One region of the Leclercia sp. genome, then DNA from elsewhere that is predicted to be linked to it. Evidence: predicted binding sites of a transcription regulator. Region 1 holds the regulator's gene; the other holds the start of a gene.

Region 1 (10,829 bases):
TGTGGTGTCGATAGTTGCCCGCCAGGCGGTGACGCCGGGCTGCGGCTGGCTGCGCAGCTTGTGCATGGGCAGCGAGGTCTCTTCGCTATCAAATTCAGCGCGCATCGTGACCCGCTCAGGCAGGTTTTCCCCTGTCAGCCAGAGCGTAATGACGAGTTTATCGTTGTTTTGCTTAACAAATGGGGCAACCGGCAGGTGCCATGCATTCAACATCTCATATCCCCTATCCCAGAAATGAGGTCACCTTGCCACAGGGTAGTTTATGTTCACTCCTCACGCAGAGGATTATTGGGGGAGGAGGCAGGGGGAGGAGAAAAATGCCCGGCGTTTGCCGGGCATTCTGGTTACTGTACTTCTGCTAGCTGGCGCTCGCGGCGGCGTTTAAATATCCAGCCCACCAGCAGCAAGGCAATCCACGCAAAGCCGACATACAGCGAGATACGGGTCTCGGGGTGGTAACCAATCAGGCCGATAATAAAGACCAGGAAGATCAGGCCGCCAACGGTACTTGCCACGCCGCCCGGCACTTTAAACTTCAGCGCTTTTACTTCGTCCGGCGACAGACGACGACGGAAGCCAATCTGCGACATCAGGATCATGATCCACACCCAGACGGTGGCGAAGGTCGCCAGCGAGGCGATCACCAGGAAGACGTTCTCCGGCATGATGTAGTTCAGATAGACCGACAGCAGCAGCGCAACGGTCATCACCAGCACCGTCACCCACGGCGTGCCGCGGCTCGAGGTTTTGGCGAAGGCCTTCGGCGCACTGCCCTGCTCGGCCATGCCGTGCAGCATACGCCCCACGCCGAAGACGTCGGCGTTGATGGCGGAGAGCGAGGCGGTCAGCACCACAAAGTTAAGGATGCTGGCGGCAAAGGTGATACCCAGATGCTGGAAGGTGAGCACGAACGGGCTGCCATTGGTACCGACCAGGTTCCACGGGTAGATGGACATGATCACAAACAGCGTCCCCACGTAGAAAACCAGAATACGCATGGGTACCGAGTTGATGGCGCGCGGGATAGACTTCTCAGGATCTTTCGCTTCACCGGCGGTAATGCCGATGATTTCGATCCCGCCGTAGGCGAACATCACCATCTGCAACGACATCACCATCCCGATCCAGCCGTTACTGAAGAAGCCGCCGTTGCTCCACAGATTGTGGATCCCGGTCGGTTGTCCGCCGTTGCCAATCCCCCAGATGATGATGCCAATACCGGCGGCAATCATGATGATGATGGTGGCGACTTTAAAGAAGGAGAACCAGAACTCCAGCTCGCCAAACACCTTGACGCTCATCAGGTTGATGGCGCAGATGATCAGCACCACGCTGAGGACCCAGACCCAGTGCGGCACCGTCGGGAACCAGACGCCCATATAGATGCCGAATGCCGTCACGTCGGCAATGGCCACAATCAGGATTTCGAAACAGTAGGTCCAGCCGGTGATATACCCGGCGAGCGGGCCTAAGTTTTCCTGAGCATAGCGGGAGAAAGAGCTGGCCGACGGGTTATGAACGGACATCTCCCCCAGCGCACGCATGATGATGTAGGCGGCAACACCGCCGATAAGATATGCCAGCAGAACGCTGGGACCGGCCATTTTGATGGCATCTGCCGAGCCATAAAAAAGACCGGTGCCGATTGCAGAACCCAGCGCCATAAAGCGGATGTGGCGGGCGCTCAATCCACGCTTGAGTTTGTTAGTGCTTTCCATTTGTTGTCATGCCATTCAGACTAAAAAAAACAAAAAACCACGGGGCATTACGCCCCGTGGTTTAACATTCAGCCGTTGATTAGTGCGCGTTCGATGTAACCTGACGCCCTGCAGCACGATCCCAGATAATAGCCAGTACCAGTGCAACAACGGTAGGCATCAGCCACGCCAGACCCTGTTCAGACAGCGGCAGACGCTGTGTCCAGGCGGGCAGCATGGCGCTGATTGCCGATGCCTTAACGCCGTCAAGCATACCAAAAAGCAGACTGATAAACATGGCCGGGGCGATAATTCGTGTGGAATTATTCCACCAGCCGCGGGTGAAGCTCAGCACGACCAGCACGATGCACGGCGGATAGATGGTGGTCAGCACCGGAATAGAGACCTGAATCAGGTGGCTCAGACCCAGATTCGACACCGCCATCGAGAAGCCGCCGAGGATGAACACCAGCGTACGATAAGAGAGCGGAACGTATTGAGCAAAGAACTCCGCACAGGCACAGGTCAGGCCAACCGCCGTCACCAGACAGGCCAGGAAGATCAGGATAGCCAGCATCATGCTGCCCGCGCCGCCAAAGGTGTGCTGCACGTAGGCATGCAGAATCGCCGCACCGTTCGCGCCCTGGTCAACCAGCACGCTGCTGTCGGAACCCAGACGGAACAGCGCAAGATAGAGCAGTGCCAGACCCGCACCCGCCATCAGGCCAGCCCAGACGGTGTAACGGGTCAGCAGACGCGCTTCGGTCACGCCGCGGGAACGCGCAGCGTTAACGATCACGATACCGAATGCCATCGCGCCCAGCGTATCCATGGTCAGGTAGCCGTTCACGAAACCGTTAGAGAAAGCGGCGTTCTGATAGGCCTCGGTGGCGGAGCTTAATGGGCCAGCAGGCCAGATAATCGCCGCTACCGCCAGCACCAGCAGGGCCAGAATCTTCATTGGGGCCAGGAAGTTGCCCACGGTATCCAGCAGCTTGCCAGGATAGAGCGACACCAGGATCACGATAGCGAAGTAGACCAGGCTGTAGATAAACAGCGGCAGCGGGCCATCGCCGGTCAGCGGGGCAATCCCCACTTCAAAGGAGACGGTCGCGGTGCGCGGGGTAGCGAACAGCGGGCCAATCGCCAGGTAGCAGACCACGGCCAGCATCACCCCGGCCACTTTACCAATAGGCGCGCTGAGGCTGTCGACGCCGCCGCCAACTTTGGCCAGCGCCACGACGGTCAGAACCGGCAGGCCCACAGCGGTGATCAGAAAGCCGATCGCCGCGGTCCAGACGTGTTCACCCGCCTGCAGGCCAACCATAGGAGGAAAGATGATGTTGCCTGCGCCAACGAACAGCGCAAATGTCATAAAGCCCAGAGCGATGATGTCACGCGATTTCAATTGATGGGTCATAAAACCTTACTGCCTGTGGATGTGGTGTTGAAAACGTTGAATTTTTCGCTATCCCATGCGGAACAAAACAGCGGAAAAAATGTGCAATGTCAGCGGGAAATGCTCCCCTGCTGCCGTGGTCAGGAATATTTTTTCGATTTACCACGCAAATACAGTCTGTCCGACGATATCAGGAGGGCAATTTAAACGCTTATAACGTTTAAAGGCAATATGGGATCGCAAAACCAGAACAATATGCCAGGTTGAAAGTGAGACCTGAAACATTACACCATTTATCAGAAAAACCCATGGCTAATCATGCGAACAAAAAAGCAACAGGCGTATAAAATTTACCCGCGCTTCGGTTGACTGCAAAGCAAACAGGCCAGCTTTCGCTGGCCTGTGGCAATATCTGATTACAGAGACGCTGTCAGGCGCTGTTACTGGCAATCAAACGTTCCGGGATCACGAAACTGAATCGCGTGCTTTTGCCCGGCGTGCTGACGATATCGAGACGGCTGTCGTGGTGATTGATGGCGTGTTTCACAATAGCCAGCCCCAAACCGCTGCCCCCCGTCTGGCGGGAACGGGCTTTATCCACCCGATAAAAACGCTCGGTCAGGCGGGGAATATGCTCCGGGCCAATACCGGGGCCATCATCTTCCACGCTGAACTCCGCTCCCGTGGGCGCATGCTGCCAGCGCACGGTAATATGGGTGCCCGCCGGGGTGTGATTCACCGCGTTATAGACCAGGTTGGAGATGGCGCTGCGCAGTTCATCATTACTGCCGCGCACCTTAAGGCTGTTATCCACCTCAAAGGTGATCTGGTGCTGCTGCTGGCTTAAGGTTTGCGCCTCACGCTCCAGCATTCGCAGCATCATCGGCACGTCGATGGTTTCATTGAGCGCCAGGGTTGGCGCGGCCTCAATGCGGGAGAGCGTCAGCAGCTGCTTCACCAGCCCTTCCATCCGCTGCGTCTGCTCGCGCATGGTCTGGAGCGCTTTTTCCCGCGGCGCGCCCTCGAGCGTCTGCTCCTGCATCATCTCCAGATAGCCCTGCAATACCGTCAGCGGAGTGCGTAACTCGTGGCTGACGTTGGCGAAGAAGTTGCGCCGCGCCCCTTCCAGCTGGTGCATTTGCGTTACATCGCGCGCCACCATCAGCCACTGTTTGTCGCTGTAGGGCATCACGCGGATCTCCAGATGGCGACCGGTGTTCAGCACCAGATTGTGCGGGCGGGTGAAATCGCGTTTTTTCAGGTACTGCGCGAACTCGGGATAGCGCAGCAGGTTGAGGATATTCTGTCCATTATCGTCCGGCCAGCGCAGGCCCAGCAGCTGTTGCGCCAGCCCGTTGCACCAGAACATCGCTCCCTCTTCGGTGGTAAGCACCACCGCATCGGGCAGAGACTCCGCGCCGCTGCGAAAACGTTTGATCAGGCTGCCCAGCTCGCGTCGGCGTTTTTTATTACGCATCTGCATCTGGTGCAGGCCATACAGCAGCGGTTCCCAACTGCCGCTTCCCGGCGGAGGGGTCATGCTTCTGTCTACCCACAGCCACCATGAAAGGCGGAGCAGATTCCAGAAGTGCCAGACCAGCAGTCCGGTGACTGCTGCCAGCAAAAACCAGGGGAGATAACCAAAAACGGCCCCGAGGATCAGGGCCGGGATACAGCAAAGGACCAGTTCAAAACAGAGCCTTTTCCATGACAGCCGTTCCAGCACGCGTCACACTCCTGTCATTGTTCAGAAACGGGTAGAGAAACGATAACCCGTGCCGCGGACGGTCTGTACCATGCGATCGTGACCGCTGGTTTCCAGGGCCTTACGCAGACGACGAATATGCACATCCACCGTCCGGTCTTCAACATAGACGTTAGTGCCCCAGACATTATTGAGCAACTGCTCGCGGCTGTAGACGCGTTCCGGGTGGGTCATGAAGAAGTGCAGCAGTTTGAATTCGGTAGGCCCCATATCGAGGGGATTTTCACCGGTCATCACGCGGTGCGAGGTAGGATCCAGGCTCAGGCCCTGCATCTCAATCACCTCTTCCACCGCCATCGGGGAAATACGGCGCATCACCGCCTTGATACGCGCCACCAGCTCTTTCGGTGAGAAGGGTTTGGTGATGTAGTCATCCGCCCCGGTCTCCAGACCGCGGACGCGATCTTCCTCTTCGCCGCGGGCCGTCAACATCATCACCGGGATATCGCGGGTTAAGGCTTCACGTTTGATATGTTTGATGAATTGCAGACCGGAGCCGCCGGGCAACATCCAGTCGAGCAGGATCAGATCGGGCCAGGGTTCGTTGAGCTGATTCACCGCGCTGTCGTAATCTTCGGCTTCTACCGGTTGAAAGCCATTTTGTTCGAGCACGAAACAGACCATTTCACGAATGGGTGCTTCATCTTCTACGACCAGAATACGTCTCGCCATACTTAGCCCTGTCTTATTTAGGTTACATGTTTGTAATACGGCGTCATTATGCGTCAGATTTATGACAGATTTATGAAAAACCTGCCCACCCATCAAGGCAAGCCGTTGTTTTCTGGCCGCCCTGATTGTAGCGGTTATCTTCCTTCCCCTGAATGTTTATAATCCCGCTTACTTTTTTTTGCCACGGATCTGTTATGCGCATACTTCACACCTCGGACTGGCATCTGGGACAGAACTTCTACAGTAAAAGCCGCGCCGCCGAACATGAAGCGTTCCTCAACTGGCTGCTTGAGATGGCGCAATCCCACCAGGTTGACGCTATCCTGGTGGCCGGGGATATCTTCGACACCGGATCGCCGCCCAGCTATGCGCGAGAGCTGTATAACCGTTTCGTGGTCAACCTGCAGAAGACCGGATGTCATCTGGTGATTGTGGCCGGCAATCATGATTCCGTGGCCACACTGAATGAATCCCGTGAAATTCTTGCATTTCTTAACACCACCGTGGTCGCCAGCGCCGGTCACGGGCCACAAATTCTGCGCAAACGCGACGGGACGCCCGGGGCGGTGCTCTGCCCGATCCCATTCTTACGCCCTCGCGACGTGATGAAAAGCCAGGCGGGCCTCTCGGGGATCGAGAAACAGCAGCAGCTGTTAGCGGCCATCACCCACTATTATGCCGATCAGTATACTGCCGCCTGCCAGCTTCGCGGCGACAGCGTCCTGCCGATTATTGCCACCGGACACCTCACCACCGTCGGTGCCAGTAAAAGTGACGCGGTACGTGACATCTATATCGGGACGCTGGATGCCTTCCCGGCGCAGCATTTCCCGGCGGCCGACTATATTGCGCTGGGCCACATCCACCGCGCACAGAAGATTGGCGGCTGCGACCACATTCGCTACTGCGGCTCCCCCATTCCCCTCAGCTTTGATGAAACCGGCAAAAGCAAATGCGTACATCTGGTGAGTTTTGACCAGGGTAAGCTCAGCGCCGTCGACGCCCTGGAGGTGCCCATCACCCAACCGCTGGCGGTGCTGAAGGGCGATCTGGCGGCCATCGCCGCCCAGCTGGAGCAGTGGCGTGGCGTGGAGCAGACGCCTCCCGTCTGGCTGGATATCGAAATTGCCACCGAGGAGTACCTGCACGACATGCAGCGTAAAATTCAGCACCTGACGGAAGACCTGCCGGTGGAAGTGCTGCTGGTGCGGCGCAGTCGCGAGCTGCGCGAGAAGCTCCTCGCCAACAGCCTGCGTGAAACCCTCAGCGAGCTGCGGGTGGAGGAAGTTTTTGAGCGCCGCCTGGCGCAGGAGACCCTTGATGATGCGCAGCGGGCCCGGTTAAACGAGCTGTTCAGCCATGCCCTGCACGCCCTGGATAACGAGGAGGATAACGCGTGAAAATTCTCAGCCTGCGTCTGAAAAACCTCAACTCGCTCAAGGGCGAATGGAAAATCGACTTTACCGCCGAGCCTTTCCTCAGCAACGGCCTGTTTGCCATCACCGGCCCGACCGGCGCCGGGAAAACCACCCTGCTGGACGCCATCTGCCTCGCGCTGTACCACGAGACGCCGCGCCTCAACACCGTATCGCAATCGCAAAACGATCTGATGACCCGCGACACCGCCGAATGTCTGGCGGAGGTAGAGTTTGAGGTTAAAGGGGTCGCCTACCGCGCTTTCTGGAGCCAGAACCGGGCGCGCAATCAGCCGGACGGCAACCTGCAGGTGCCGCGCGTGGAGCTGGCCCGGTGTGAGGACGGCAAAATCCTCGCGGATAAAGTAAAAGATAAACTGGAGCTTGTCGCCTCGCTGACCGGGCTGGACTATGACCGCTTTACCCGCTCGATGCTGCTCTCCCAGGGGCAATTTGCCGCCTTCCTCAACGCCAGGCCGAAAGAGCGCGCCGAGCTGCTGGAGGAGCTGACCGGCACGGAAATCTACGGTCAGATCTCGGCGATGGTGTTTGAAAAACACAAAGCGGCCCGCAGCGAGCTGGAGCGGCGTGAAGCCCAGGCCGCCGGGGTGGTGTTACTCAGTGACGAGCAGCAACAGCAGCTCCAGCAAGGTTTGCAGGTACTTACTGACGAAGAACAACAGCTGTTGGTCCAACAGCAGGCACAGCAGACAGAGTTGCACTGGCTGACCCGCCACGACGAGCTGTTGCGCGAGCAGCAGCGATCGATGGCCGCTCAGCAGCAGGCGCAGCAGGCCCTGACCGACGCCACCCCCGAGCTGGAAAAGCTGCACCTGGCTCAGCCCGCCGCTCTGCTGCGTCCGCAGTGGGAGCGGCAGCAGGAGCAGATCGCCCGCCTGGCGCAAACGGAACAGCAGATGCTGGATGTGAATACTCGCTTACAGTCCAGCAAGGCGCTTAGAGCGCGGATCCGCAACGGGGCGCTGCGCGTGCAGGATCAATTGCAGACCGAATTCACCGTCCTTACGCAGTGGCTGGCCGACCACGACCGCTTCCGCCAGTGGGGTCAGGAGATGGCAGGCTGGCGCGCGCACTTTACCCAGCTGCATCGCGATAAAACGCAGCTCGCGTCGCTGACCCGGCGTATCACGGAATTACGGCAGAAGCTGGCGGGTTTGCCGGAAAACACCCTGACGCTGACGCTGGAACAAGTCACCGCCGAAATGGCGCGGCAATCCCAGGCTCGCGCGGCGCGTCAGCGGCTGACCACCCTGCACGCCCGCTATCAGCCCCTGCAAAAGCGCCTCAGCCAGAATAATGAGAGCGTGCAAAAGGCGCAGGGCGAGCTGACAAAGCTCAACGAAACGCTGACCCTGCGCCGCCAGCAGTACAAAGAGAAAAACCAGCACTATCTCGATCTGAAGGTCTTGTGTGAGCAGGAAGAGAAGATCAAAAAGCTCGAGAGCTACCGGGCCGAACTGGAAGCCGGAAAACCCTGCCTGCTCTGCGGTTCGACTGAGCATCCAGCCATCGCGCAGTACCAGGCCTTAGCGCTTACGGAAAACCAGCGCCGCCGGGACGCGATGGAAAAAGAGGTTTCCGCCCTCAAAGAGGAAGGTCTGCTGGTGCTGGGCCAGGTAAACGCTCTCACTACCCAGCTACAGCGCGAAACAGACGAAGCGCAAACGCTGACCCGGGAGGCGCAGGCGCTCACCGAAGAGTGGCAGCAGGTTTGCGCCTCCCTGTCGGTGACGTTGAATATTCAGGAGGATATTGCCCCCTGGCTGACCCAGCAGGAACAGTACGAACAGCAGCTCTACCAGCTTAGCCAGCGCCTGGCGCTGCAAAGCCAGCTGAACGACGAGGAAGCCCAGGAGCAAAGCTATCAGCAGCAGCTGGCGGCAAACCGCACCGCGATGGCGCACTCTCTTCAGGCATTATCGCTGGCGATGCCTGATGACGGCGCGGAGCCGGCATGGCTTGCCAAACGTGAACAGGAGTCGCAGCGCTGGCAGGCGCAGCAGTCTCAGCACAGCGCCCTGCGGGAACGCATCGCGGCCCTGACGCCGCTGCTGGAGACCCTTCCGGCCACGAAATCGACCGAAGCAGAAAGCGTTATCCCGGAAAACTGGCGCGACATCCATACCGAGTGCGTCTCTCTGCACAGCCAGCTTTCCACCCTGCAGCAGCAGTTCAAACTGGAAAGCGAACGCCTCCAGCACGCCCGGACGCAGTTTGCCGCCGCGCTGGCCGCCAGCGTCTTTAGCGATCAAGAGGCGTTTCTTGCAGCCCTGCTGGATGACGCGATGCTTCACCGCCTGGAGCAGCAGAAACAAACTCTTGAGAATCAGATCCAGCAGGCCACGGCGCTGCTCCAGCAGGCTGGCCAACGGCTGAACGAACATCTGGAACAGCGCCCTGCGGACCTGACCGCGGACGTGCCGCTTTTACAGGCGCAGCTCCAGCAGCTCGCGCAGCAGCTGCGTGAAAACACCACCCGCCAGGGGGAGATCCGCCAGCAGCTCAGGCAGGACAGCGATAACCGCCTGCACCAGCAGGCGCTGATGCAGGAAATTGCGGTCGCGGCCCGGCTGGCGGATGACTGGGGCTATCTCAACGCGCTGATCGGTTCTAAAGAGGGGGATCGCTTCCGTAAGTTTGCCCAGGGCTTAACCCTCGACAATCTGGTGTGGCTCGCCAACCAGCAGCTGACCCGCCTGCATGGCCGCTACCTCCTGCAACGTAAGGTCAGCGACGCGCTGGAGCTGGAGGTGGTGGACACCTGGCAGGCGGACGCCGTGCGTGATACCCGCACCCTCTCCGGCGGCGAAAGCTTCCTCGTGAGCCTGGCCCTGGCGCTGGCGCTCTCCGACCTGGTGAGCCATAAAACGCAGATTGACTCGCTGTTCCTCGATGAGGGCTTCGGCACTCTGGACAGCGAGACGCTGGATACCGCCCTGGATGCCCTGGATGCGCTGAATGCCAGCGGCAAAACCATTGGCGTGATCAGTCACGTCGAGGCGATGAAAGAGCGCATTCCGGTGCAGATCAAAGTGAAGAAAATTAACGGGCTGGGGTACAGCAGGCTGGATAAGGTGTTTGCGGTGGAGTGACGCTATCCTGGTGCGGTCTGTTCCCCCCTCACCCCGGCCCTCTCCCTCAAGGGAGAGGGGGGATCAATTCCCTCTCCCCGTGGGAGAGGGTTAGGGTGAGGGCATCAGACCGCACCAGTGGATGCATCAGTGTGGCCACAGCCACGCCGCGCCGCGCACGCCGCTGGAGTCGCCGTGCACCGCTTTGCGGATCGGGGTTTCGCATTCGCCGCCAAACACCCACTGCTTCACCAGCTGCGGAACGGTAGTGTACAGACGGTCGACGTTGCTCATCCCGCCGCCCAGCACGATCACATCCGGGTCAAGAATATTCACCACGTGCGCCAGCGATTTGGCCAGCCGCATTTCGTAGCGGCTGAAGGCCAGCTCCGCCACGGCGTCCTGCTCTTCTACCAGGCGCATGATCTCATTGCCTTTCAGCGGATGCCCGCTCAGACGACGGTAATCGGTGGCGAAACCGGTGCCGGAAATAAAGGTCTCGATACAGCCCTGTTTTCCGCAGTAGCACGGCACTTCGGCGCGATACTTGAGTTCGTCCTCGTCCATCCACGGCAGCGGGTTGTGACCCCATTCGCCTGCGGTGCCGTTGCCGCCAATATGAGCCCGGCCATTAAAGGCCACGCCTGCCCCGCAGCCGGTGCCGATGATCACCGCAAATACCGTCTGCGCGCCCGCCGCTGCGCCGTCGATCGCCTCCGACACCGCCAGACAGTTGGCGTCGTTCGCCAGCCGGACTTCCCGGTTCAGACGCTGGCTTAAATCGCGATC
Region 2 (10,829 bases), on a different contig from region 1:
GGCGCGTGCAGATGAATCATCAGATCGCCGTTGTTGAGCCGGTATTTCGGCTGGGTATCCAGGGCGGTAAAGTGATCCTGTGGCTCACCTTTACCCGGCATCATGCCGATATAGTTCCCGCCGACCAGCGCATCCAGCCCTGACACTCCCGCCAGCGAGGCTTTTGGCGTCACCAGCCAGAACTGGGTCTCTTCCCGCAGGGCATCCTTCATGTCGGACTTGATGCTGGCGCGAACCTCAATTTTATTCAGGTTCTTGTCCAGCGAGATATCCTCGACGGTCCCCACTTCAACCCCCTGGAAACGCACGGGCGTACGACCCGCAACGATGCCGTCGGCGCTCTGGAAATCAATGGTAATGGTATTGCCGCGATCCTCGTAACTGGTCCAGATTAACCAGCCGGCGATCATCAGCGCGATAACCGGCAGCAACCAGAAAGGGGAAATACGACGTTTTGTTTTAACTCGCGCTTCAGTCGGCGAAGCTGGCGTTTCCTGACTCATGTGCATCCCAAAGTAAGCGGCTATCCAGCCATTCCACTGCAAGAATAGTCAATATCACCGCAGTGCCGAAATAAAGCGCTGCGGGTCCCATAGTAAAAGCAAGGAGCTGATCGCGATTGATCAGCGACATCATCAACGAAATAACAAACAGATCCAGCATTGACCAGCGGCCAATCCAGGTCACGAAACGCAACAGCAGTATGCGGGTTCTCAGCCCCTGTTCACATTTGAAATGAATGCTGACGAGCAGGGTAAACATCACGACAACTTTGGTAAAGGGCACCAGAATACTGGCGATAAACACCACGGCCGCAACGGCAATGTTGCTCTGCGCCAGCGAGATAATGCCCGACATAATGGTATCTTCCTGACGCGCCCCGTTGACGTATATCACCGAGATGGGCAGCAGGTTAGCCGGTAACAGCAATATCAGCGAGGCGATCAGCGCCGCCCAGCATTTTTGCAGGCTGTTGTGGCGGCGCAGGCGCAGCGGAATATGGCAGCGCGGGCAGCGGCCGCGGGCGTCTGGCAGCCCGGTATAGTGGCAGCCCAGACAGATCCGCAGATCGGTATTGTAGCGGGTAGCGGGGCGCTGGGGATAAAACCGCTCCCAGAGCTGCTCCACGTTCAGGTGGATGAGGGTGAGAATGCTCAGGATCACCAGCGCGATAAAGGCGAACAGGCCGCTGCCGGGCTGCAGCCAGGCGTAATCCTGCACCTTGATTGAGGCCACGACGATCCCTACCAGGTAGATATCCAGCATCACCCACTCCTTGAGCCTCTCAAGCATCAGAAGCACCGGGCGCAGGTTCATCCCCAGAATATTGCCAAACCACAGATAGGCGATGGCGGCTACCAGTACCACCGGCGCGCCGACGGTACAGAACAACACCATCGAGGCGGTGAGGGGATCGCCCTGGCGGGTCATCTGCCAGATCCCCTCCAGCAGGTTGGCATCGATGCGCTGGCCTAACAGGTGCAAACTGAGCAGCGGCTCGCTCCAGGCAAAGGGCATCAGCAGCATCATGGTGACGGCCATCGCGGCCAGTCGCGTCAGGGACCAGTCGCGTCCATCGCGGATTTTTGCGTTGCACCGCGGGCAGAAAGCACTTTGGTATGATTTCATCTTTGGCAACGTAAAAAGCGTATCGCATTGTGGGCAACGCTGATAATGTTCACGGGGCAGCGCATCGCCGACCGCATGCACAGTAATCTTTTTCGCCGGTGTTATTTTCGGTGTTTTAAGAGCCATCGGTCGCGCTAAAAAAGGATAGTTAATAGTTATCTTAACTCATGAATGGATTCATCTTGAGCATGAACGTAAATAATGCTTATTTTAATAGGCTATGCTGTAATTTTGTAAGACAACCAAGTGATTGAATAATGAACAAAACAGAATTCTACACGGATTTGAACCGTGACTTTCAGGCATTGATGGCGGGTGAAACCAGTTTTTTAGCCACGCTGGCGAATACCAGCGCGTTACTCTTCGAACGTCTTTCTGATGTGAACTGGGCCGGTTTCTATCTGCTGGAAGGCGAGACGCTGGTGCTGGGGCCCTTCCAGGGCAAACTGGCCTGCGTACGTATTCCGGTCGGGCGCGGCGTGTGTGGTACCGCGGTAGCGCAAGACCAGGTGCAGCGTGTTGACGACGTCCACGCGTTCGACGGGCATATCGCCTGCGACAGCGCCAGCAATGCTGAAATCGTACTTCCTCTGAAAGTGAATAATCAGATTATCGGTGTACTGGATATCGACAGCACGGTCTTCAATCGCTTTACCCGCGAGGATGAGCAGGGGCTGCGCGAGCTGGTGGCGAACCTTGAAAACGTTCTCGCCGCGACCGATTATCATAAATTCTTTGCGAGCGTCGCAGGATAATCAACGGATAACGTAGCATTTAGCGATGGCGTCATTATAATGACGCCTGTTCATGCCTGCGGCTTGTCGGCAACGTCCGTTGTAATCAGGAAATTTCATGGAAAATCAACCTAAGTTGAATAGCAGTAAAGAAGTTATCGCGTTTTTGGCCGAACGTTTTCCTCAATGTTTTAGTGCCGAAGGCGAAGCTCGTCCCCTGAAGATTGGTATTTTTCAGGATCTGGTAGAGCGTGTTGAAGGTGAGATGAACCTCAGCAAAACCCAACTCCGCTCCGCCTTACGTCTTTATACTTCGAGCTGGCGTTACCTGTACGGTATCAAAGCGGGCGCGACGCGTGTCGATCTCGACGGCAACCCTTGCGGTGTGCTGGATGAGCAACACGTTGAGCACGCCCGTAAGCAGCTCGAAGAAGCCAAAGCGCGAGTTCAGGCTCAGCGTGCTGAACAGCAGGCGAAGAAACGCGAAGCGGCCGCGGCCAATGGCCAGGAAGAAGCGCCTCGCCGTGAACGTAAGCCACGTCCTGCCCCACGTCGCAAAGAGAACACCGAGCGTAAGCCACGTGCTGAGCAACCTGCGGCAAAAGCCCCGCGTGCGCCTCGTGAAGAGCCGCGCCACACCCCGGTTTCTGACATCACCGCCCTGAGCGTCGGTCAGTCTCTGAAGGTGAAAGCGGGTAATAATGCTATGGATGCCACCGTACTGGAAATCACCAAAGATGGCGTTCGTGTACAGCTGACTTCTGGTCTGTCAATGATTGTACGCGCAGAACACTTGTTGTTCTAAAACGGAGGCCAAGCCCGGCATGAACACATTTTTTAAGCTCACCGCGCTGGCTGGCCTGTTTGCGATAACAGGCCACGCTTTCGCTGTGGACGAGATTACGCGTGTCGATCAAATTCCGGTACTGAAGGAAGAGACTCAGCACGCAACGGTCAGTGAGCGCGTCACCTCGCGCTTCACCCGTTCGCACTATCGTCAGTTCGACCTGGATAAGGCCTTTTCGACAAAAATTTTCGACCGCTATCTGAACCTGCTGGACTACAGTCACAACGTCCTGCTGGCGAGCGATGTCGAACAGTTTGCCAAAAAGCAGTCTGAGGTTGGCGACGAGTTACGCAGCGGCAAGCTGGACCTGTTCTACGACCTGTATAACCTGTCGCAGAAACGCCGTTTCGAGCGCTATCAGTATGCGCTTAAGGTGCTTGAACGTCCGATGGACTTCACGGGTAACGACACCTTTAATCTTGACCGCAGTAAGTCGCCGTGGCCGAAAGATGAAGCCGAGCTGAATGCGCTGTGGGACAGCAAAGTGAAGTACGATGAGCTGAGCCTCAAACTCACCGGTAAAGATGAGAAAGAGATCCGCGAAACGCTGACCCGCCGCTACAAATTTGCCATTCGTCGCCTGGCGCAAACCAACAGTGAAGATGTGTTCTCGCTGGCGATGACCGCCTTCGCGCACGAAATCGATCCGCACACCAACTATCTCTCTCCGCGCAACACCGAGCAGTTCAACACCGAAATGAGCCTTTCCCTTGAAGGGATCGGTGCGGTGCTGCAGATGGACGACGATTACACCGTGATCAACTCCATGGTTGCCGGTGGCCCTGCCGCCAAGAGCAAGGCGATTAGCGTAGGCGATCGCATTGTGGGTGTGGGTCAGGTAGGCCAGAACATGGTCGATGTTATCGGCTGGCGTCTGGATGATGTGGTTGCCCTGATCAAAGGGCCGAAGGGCAGTAAAGTCCGTCTGGAAATTCTGCCTGCCGGTAAAGGCACCAAGACCCGTATCGTTACCCTGACCCGTGAGCGTATCCGTCTGGAAGATCGCGCGGTGAAAATGTCGGTGAAAACCGTAGGTAAAGACAAGGTCGGCGTGCTGGATATTCCTGGCTTCTACGTAGGCCTGACGGACGACGTCAAGGTTCAGCTGCAGAAGCTAGAAAAACAAAACGTTAAGAGCGTGATTATCGATCTGCGTACCAACGGCGGCGGTGCCCTGACGGAAGCGGTTTCGCTTTCGGGCCTGTTTATTCCGTCCGGTCCGGTGGTACAGGTACGCGACAACAACGGTAAAGTGCGTGAAGACGCCGATACCGATGGCGTTGTTTACTACAAAGGCCCGCTGGTGGTGCTGGTCGATCGCTTCAGTGCTTCGGCATCGGAGATCTTTGCCGCCGCCATGCAGGATTACAGCCGCGCATTGATTGTGGGCGAACCGACCTTCGGGAAAGGCACGGTACAGCAGTATCGTTCCCTGAACCGCATTTACGATCAGATGCTGCGCCCGGAATGGCCGGCGCTGGGCTCGGTACAGTACACCATTCAAAAGTTCTATCGCGTGAATGGCGGCAGTACTCAGCGTAAAGGCGTGACTCCGGATATCATCATGCCGACAGGCACTGAAGAGACGGAAACCGGCGAGAAGTTCGAGGATAACGCGCTGCCGTGGGATAGCGTAAATGCTGCCACCTACGTGAAGTCGGGCGATATGACTCAGTTTGGTCCGGCGCTGTTGAAGCAGCATGACGATCGCATCGCCAAAGATCCTGAGTTCCAGTACATCGTGAAGGACATTGCCCGTTTCAATGCCCTGAAAGCGAAACGCAATATCGTCTCTCTGAACTACGCTCAGCGTCTGAAAGAGAACGAAGAGGACGATGCAACACGTTTGGCGCGTATTAACGACCGCTTTAAACGTGAAGGTAAACCGCTCCTCAAAAAACTGGACGACCTGCCGAAGGACTACCAGGAGCCCGATCCGTATCTTGATGAGACGGTGAAGATCGCCATTGACCTGGCGCAACTGGAAAAAGACCATCCTGTCGGCGACCCCGCCCCGGCAAAATAACCCTCAAACAGGCACAAGAAATTGTGCCTGTTTTTTTGTTAACCGCATCCTGCCGTCAGCCAGTCATTTCATTATGTAAAGTTGTGTCTTTCTGGTGACTTACGTCGCGGCAATCCTTGAAAATATGCGGAATACCCATACGATGTGGGTAATCGCATAGTGCGTTTTGTTAAACTGAGGTTAAAAGAATATTATGATGCGAATCGCGCTCTTCCTGCTCACCAACCTTGCGGTCATGGTGGTCTTCGGGCTGGTACTTAGCCTGACAGGAATTCAGTCGAGCAGCGTTCAGGGCTTGTTAATCATGGCGCTGCTGTTTGGTTTCGGTGGCTCCTTTGTCTCGCTGCTGATGTCCAAGTGGATGGCGCTCAAGTCCGTGGGCGGCGAGGTTATTGAGCAACCGCGTAACGATATGGAACAGTGGCTGATGACCACCGTTGCCAACCAGTCCCGCCAGGCGGGTATTGCCATGCCGCAGGTCGCGATCTATCACGCGCCGGATATCAACGCCTTCGCCACCGGAGCGCGTCGTGACGCCTCTCTGGTAGCGGTCAGTACCGGCCTGTTGCAGAACATGAGCCGTGACGAAGCCGAGGCGGTTATTGCCCATGAGATCAGCCACATTGCCAACGGCGATATGGTAACCATGACCCTGATTCAGGGCGTGGTGAACACCTTCGTTATCTTTATCTCGCGTATTCTTGCGCAGATTGCCGCAGGCTTTATGGGTGGCGATCGCGAGGAAGGAGAATCCAGTAACGGCAACCCGCTGATCTACTTTGCGGTCTCCATGGTGCTGGAACTGGTGTTTGGTATCCTGGCGAGCATCATCACCATGTGGTTCTCCCGTCACCGTGAGTTCCATGCGGATGCGGGCTCAGCCAAACTGGTGGGCCGTGAGAAGATGATTGCCGCGCTGCAACGTCTGAAAACCAGCTATGAGCCGCAGGAAGCCTCCAGCATGATGGCGTTCTGCATCAACGGTAAATCAAAATCGCTGAGCGAGCTGTTCATGTCCCACCCACCGCTGGACAAGCGTATTGAAGCGCTGCGTAGCGGCGAGTACCTGAAATAACGGCTTCGTATCGCAAATAAAAAGCGCGTCCCTGGACGCGCTTTTTTTATGCCTGCGAACGTGGCTGCGTTATCCGCAGCCCGCTGATGATGGCCGCGACGGTAGCCAGCGTGCCGGCAGTCAGCAGCGCCAGATGCGTGCCGCTTTGCCCGGCCAGGTTGAACATCAAGGCCACCAGCGCCGCGCCGGTACTTTGCCCCAGCAGGCGGGCGGTCCCGAGCATGCCGCTCGCGCCGCCGCTGCGATGGCGCGGAGCGGCGGTAATGATAGTGTGGTTATTTGGCGACTGGAACAGACCAAAGCCCGCCCCACAAAGCACCATCCGCCAGATAATATCCAGATCGTGCGGTGCCGCGGGCAGCAGGGCGAGGGCGAACAGACCGGCCGCCATTATCACCATCCCCAGCGCCCCCAGCAGTCCCGCATGCACCCGCTCAATCAGATAGCCTGCCAGCGGTGCCATTACCATGGTAGCCAGCGGCCAGGGCGTTAACAGCAGACCCGTTTCCACTTCCGAGCGGCCAATGACGCTCTGCAGGAAGAAGGGCAGGGAGACCAGGGCCAGCATCTGCGCGCAGAAGGAGCATATCGAGGTGCAGATGGAGAGGGAGAAGAGCGGAATACGCAGCAGATCCACCGGCAGTAACGGCACCGGCAGCGCCAACTGACGACGCACGAAGAAGAAGCCGATCGCCAGCAGCGCCACGACCTCGGCGGCAATCAACGTCAGCGATTGCCCCTGGGCGAAACCGCTCAGGGCGGTGATTAGCAGGCCAAAGGTGAGGGCGTTCATCACCGCGCTCGGCAGATCGAATTTAGGCATGCTGCTTTTTGGCCCGTTGGCGGGTAAATAGCGCAGGGCGAACAGCAGCGCCACGATCCCCAGCGGGACGTTAATCAGGAACAGCCACTGCCAGGAGGCCACCGAGAGGATCGCCGCGGCGATTGTCGGGCCTGCCGCCGAGGAGACGGCGACAATAAAGGAGTTGATCCCCATCCCCCGGCCCAGATGCCGATGCGGGTAGATAAGACGAATCAGCGCGGTATTGACGCTCATCAGCGCCGCGCCGCCAAACCCCTGAACAATGCGCGCCAGCGTCAGGGTGTGCAAGGTGTCCGAAAGGGCGCAGAACAGGGAGGTGAGGGTAAAGACCACCAGTCCGCACTGATACACCCGGCGGTAGCCAAACATGTCTCCCAGGAAAGAGAACGAGAGTAGCGAGATGACAATCGCTATCTGATAGGCGTTAACGATCCAGATCGAACTGGCAGGCGAGGCATTCAGGTCGCTGGCGATGGTCGGCAGGGCGACGTTGGCGATGGCGCCATCCAGCACGGCCATGGAAATACCGATGATAATGGTCGCAATGGCACCATAGCGCTGCGGTAAAGGCAGGCCATCTGTGGAGATTTTTGTCATGAGAATGAATCAGAAGCACGGGTTATTATTAACAGGGTAACGATATTATCACTGTTATTTCGGTTATATGTCGCAGATTTGTAACCAGGTAAGCCAGGATTGATTGCAGCAATGCGGCGGCGAATTTATAATAAAAACCGGTTCTGAATTTTATAAAACACTTGCGTTGAGGTGATTAATGGCAATCGCGGATTTGGATAAACAGCCAGATTCTGTTTCTTCTGTGTTAAAGGTGTTCGGCATCCTGCAGGCGCTTGGCGAAGAGCGCGAAATTGGTATTACTGAGCTGTCCCAGCGTGTGATGATGTCAAAAAGCACCGTTTACCGCTTTTTACAGACCATGAAATCACTGGGTTATGTTGCTCAGGAAGGCGAGTCTGAGAAGTACTCCCTGACCCTGAAGTTATTTGAACTGGGCGCGCGCGCGCTGCAGAACGTCGATCTGATCCGTAGCGCGGATATTCAGATGCGCGAACTCTCTCGTCTGACGAAAGAGACGGTGCACCTGGGTGCGCTGGATGAAGACAGCATCGTCTACATCCATAAGATCGACTCCATGTATAACCTGCGCATGTATTCACGCATTGGCCGCCGCAACCCGCTGTACAGTACCGCTATCGGTAAAGTCCTGCTGGCATGGCGCGACCGCGAAGAAGTGAAGCAGATCCTCGAGAACGTCGAGTACAAACGCAGCACTGAACGCACCATCACCACCACTGACGAGCTGTTAACGGTGCTGGATAAAGTGCGTGAGCAGGGTTATGGCGAAGATAACCAGGAGCAGGAAGAAGGCTTGCGCTGCATCGGCGTACCAGTATTCGACCGTTTCGGCGTGGTGATTGCCGGCCTGAGTATCTCCTTCCCGACGCTGCGTTTCTCGGAAGAGCATCTTCACGAATACGTGGAAATGCTGCACACGGCGGCGCGGAAGATTTCTGAGCAGATGGGTTACAACGACTATCCGTTCTGAGTTATTCCTGCATAAAAAAACGCTGCCTGATGGCAGCGTTTTTTATGTCCGGGATCAGCCGTTATCGACCACTGTCTCGCTCTTTCGCAGCAGCGGGCAGCGTGAGAGACCGATAATGCCGCTGTCAGAATGAATATACTGCGCAGTGCTAAACCCGCGTGCGGTGAGGTACTGGCACTGGATACCCAGCCCGCCAGCATTCTCTTTACTGCCCGTCAACACGCCGTAGCCTGCGAGCAGTAAGCCCGTCCAGATCAGGGCTATAACAATCAGTGTGCGAATAAAAAAGCGCATTATTGCCTCATTTTTTTGATGACTGTCGCTTAGCGTAACCGATACAGTCGCGTTAACAAGCCTATGATTCCGAAAGGCCGATCTTCACGTTACAGTTAGGCATGGTTTAAGTTGTGCATGATAACCTGGCATCAGGCAGTTATGGGACGGAGAGTGGAGTGAAAAAAATACGCTGGGTAATTCTGGTGCTGGTATTGGTGGCCTGTGTGTTGCTCTGGACGCAGACCATCAATGTGATGTGCGACCAGGATGTACAGTTTTTTAGCGGTATTTGTTCTATCAATAAGTTTATCCCCTGGTAACAGGCATTTTTATCGCAAATGATTTCCTTCCTTAACGCGAGTGCTAGAATGGGCGTTTTTATTGGGGGGTGAAATGGGTGAGTTAGTGAATTCCGGGATGCTTAATGTGGCATCTCTGGCGATTTCGGTGGTATTGCTGATCGTGGGGCTGGTGCTGTGGTTTTTCGTCAACCGAGCAAGCTCCCGTTCCAATGAGCAAATCGAACTGCTGGAAACATTAGTCGATTTGCAGAAACGACAGAACGCGCTGCTGCGCCGCCTGTGCGAAGCCAATGAACCGGAAGAGAAAGAAGCACCAAAAGCGGCAGAAGAGACGGCTGACAGCCAGGACGATGACTTTATTCGTCTGGTAGCCGAACGCTAACCAGTCAGGGGAGGTGAGTATGGCCTGGAGCAATCCCTGGTATAACGCCTCCCTCGCGCATCACACCCCGCAGGGTTTCCGCAATCCAAATAACGCTGAGCATCAACCCGGCGATGTCGAACGCTGGCAGAAAGAACGAAAAGCCGCCGGTCTGCCAAAACCGCCCGAACAGGGCTACGACCAGTTTATTCGTCAGTGGTGGCAGCCTGTCACCTTCAATACCGATGATGAAGACGGCGTCTGGTTTCTGGGACATGCCAGCCTGCTGCTGCGCCTGAACGGAAAATACATTCTCACCGATCCGGTGTTTTCCCGCCGCGCCTCCCCGGTGCCCTTTGCCGGGCCGATCAGAAAAACGCCCCCGGTGATGAGCGTTGCGGCGCTTCCGCCACTGGATGCGCTGGTCATCTCCCATAATCATTTTGATCACCTCGACTCCGCCACGTTCCGCCAGCTTCTGCGGCGCTTCCCGCAGCTGACCATTTTCGTGCCGTTAGGCCTGGGGGAGTGGTGTCATCGTCGCGGGGCAAAACAGGTTGTCGAACTGGACTGGTGGCAAAGCTATACCTTCGAAGGGCTGGGGTTCACCGCCGTCCCGGCACAGCACTGGAGCATGCGCACCCTGTGGGATCGTAACCGCTCGCTCTGGTGTGGCTGGGTGTTTGAGGGGCAAAACCAGCGCTTCTGGTTCAGCGGTGATACCGGCTACACTCCAGAGCTGCTGACCATTGCGCAGCGGCTGGGAAAACTGGATACCATTGCCATACCCGTCGGTGCCTATGCTCCCCGCTGGTTTATGTCGGTGCATCATATGGATCCGCAGGCGGTGGTGGCGCTCTGGCAACAGCTGGGCATGCCTCGGGCGATCCCGATCCACTGGGGCGTGTTTGAGCTGGCGGATGAGTCGCTGGATGAACCGGTCAGAGAGCTTGCTCAGGCGTTGACGGATTTATCGCTGCCGGGCGACAACTTTCAGCCCTTACGTATTGGTCAATATTTACCCATATAAACTATTCTTTGTTCGTTCAGTATTTATTCCTTATTAAACCGACGCCGATCATATTTTATTTTAATCGAAACGTTTTGATTGCTTTTTTTTGAGCAATGTTCATAAAAATATCATTATTTTGCCGCATGGCGACAATCAACGTTGCGGTGTATATAAGTT

What was found. Region 1 encodes PhoB, which activates phosphate uptake and scavenging genes when phosphate is short. Its sites were predicted from a motif close to CTGTCATAAAACTGNCNNAT; they were not measured.
Region 2: a site for PhoB is predicted at 7,799-7,818, ahead of kdgR (DNA-binding transcriptional regulator KdgR). Genes of this name have one in related genera too.

What each region holds. Positions count from the first base shown of each region.
Region 1 covers NZ_DAIQCE010000002.1:331,128-341,956, forward strand. The annotation lists gene malZ (maltodextrin glucosidase) at 1-213, opposite strand, end outside; gene proY (proline-specific permease ProY) at 345-1,718, opposite strand; gene brnQ (branched-chain amino acid transporter carrier protein BrnQ) at 1,798-3,117, opposite strand; gene phoR (phosphate regulon sensor histidine kinase PhoR) at 3,527-4,822, opposite strand; gene phoB (phosphate response regulator transcription factor PhoB) at 4,844-5,533, opposite strand; gene sbcD (exonuclease subunit SbcD) at 5,728-6,933, shown strand; gene sbcC (exonuclease subunit SbcC) at 6,930-10,061, shown strand; gene mak (fructokinase) at 10,188-10,829, opposite strand, start outside.
Region 2 covers NZ_DAIQCE010000001.1:535,431-546,259, forward strand. The annotation lists gene V7Q49_RS02420 (PqiB family protein) at 1-503, opposite strand, end outside; gene yebS (membrane integrity lipid transport subunit YebS) at 472-1,755, opposite strand; gene V7Q49_RS02430 (GAF domain-containing protein) at 1,887-2,384, shown strand; gene proQ (RNA chaperone ProQ) at 2,482-3,168, shown strand; gene prc (carboxy terminal-processing peptidase) at 3,188-5,236, shown strand; gene htpX (protease HtpX) at 5,430-6,311, shown strand; gene V7Q49_RS02450 (MFS transporter) at 6,358-7,731, opposite strand; gene kdgR (DNA-binding transcriptional regulator KdgR) at 7,910-8,701, shown strand; gene V7Q49_RS02460 (YobH family protein) at 8,756-8,995, opposite strand; gene mgrB (PhoP/PhoQ regulator MgrB) at 9,154-9,297, shown strand; gene V7Q49_RS02470 (YebO family protein) at 9,371-9,661, shown strand; gene V7Q49_RS02475 (MBL fold metallo-hydrolase) at 9,681-10,670, shown strand.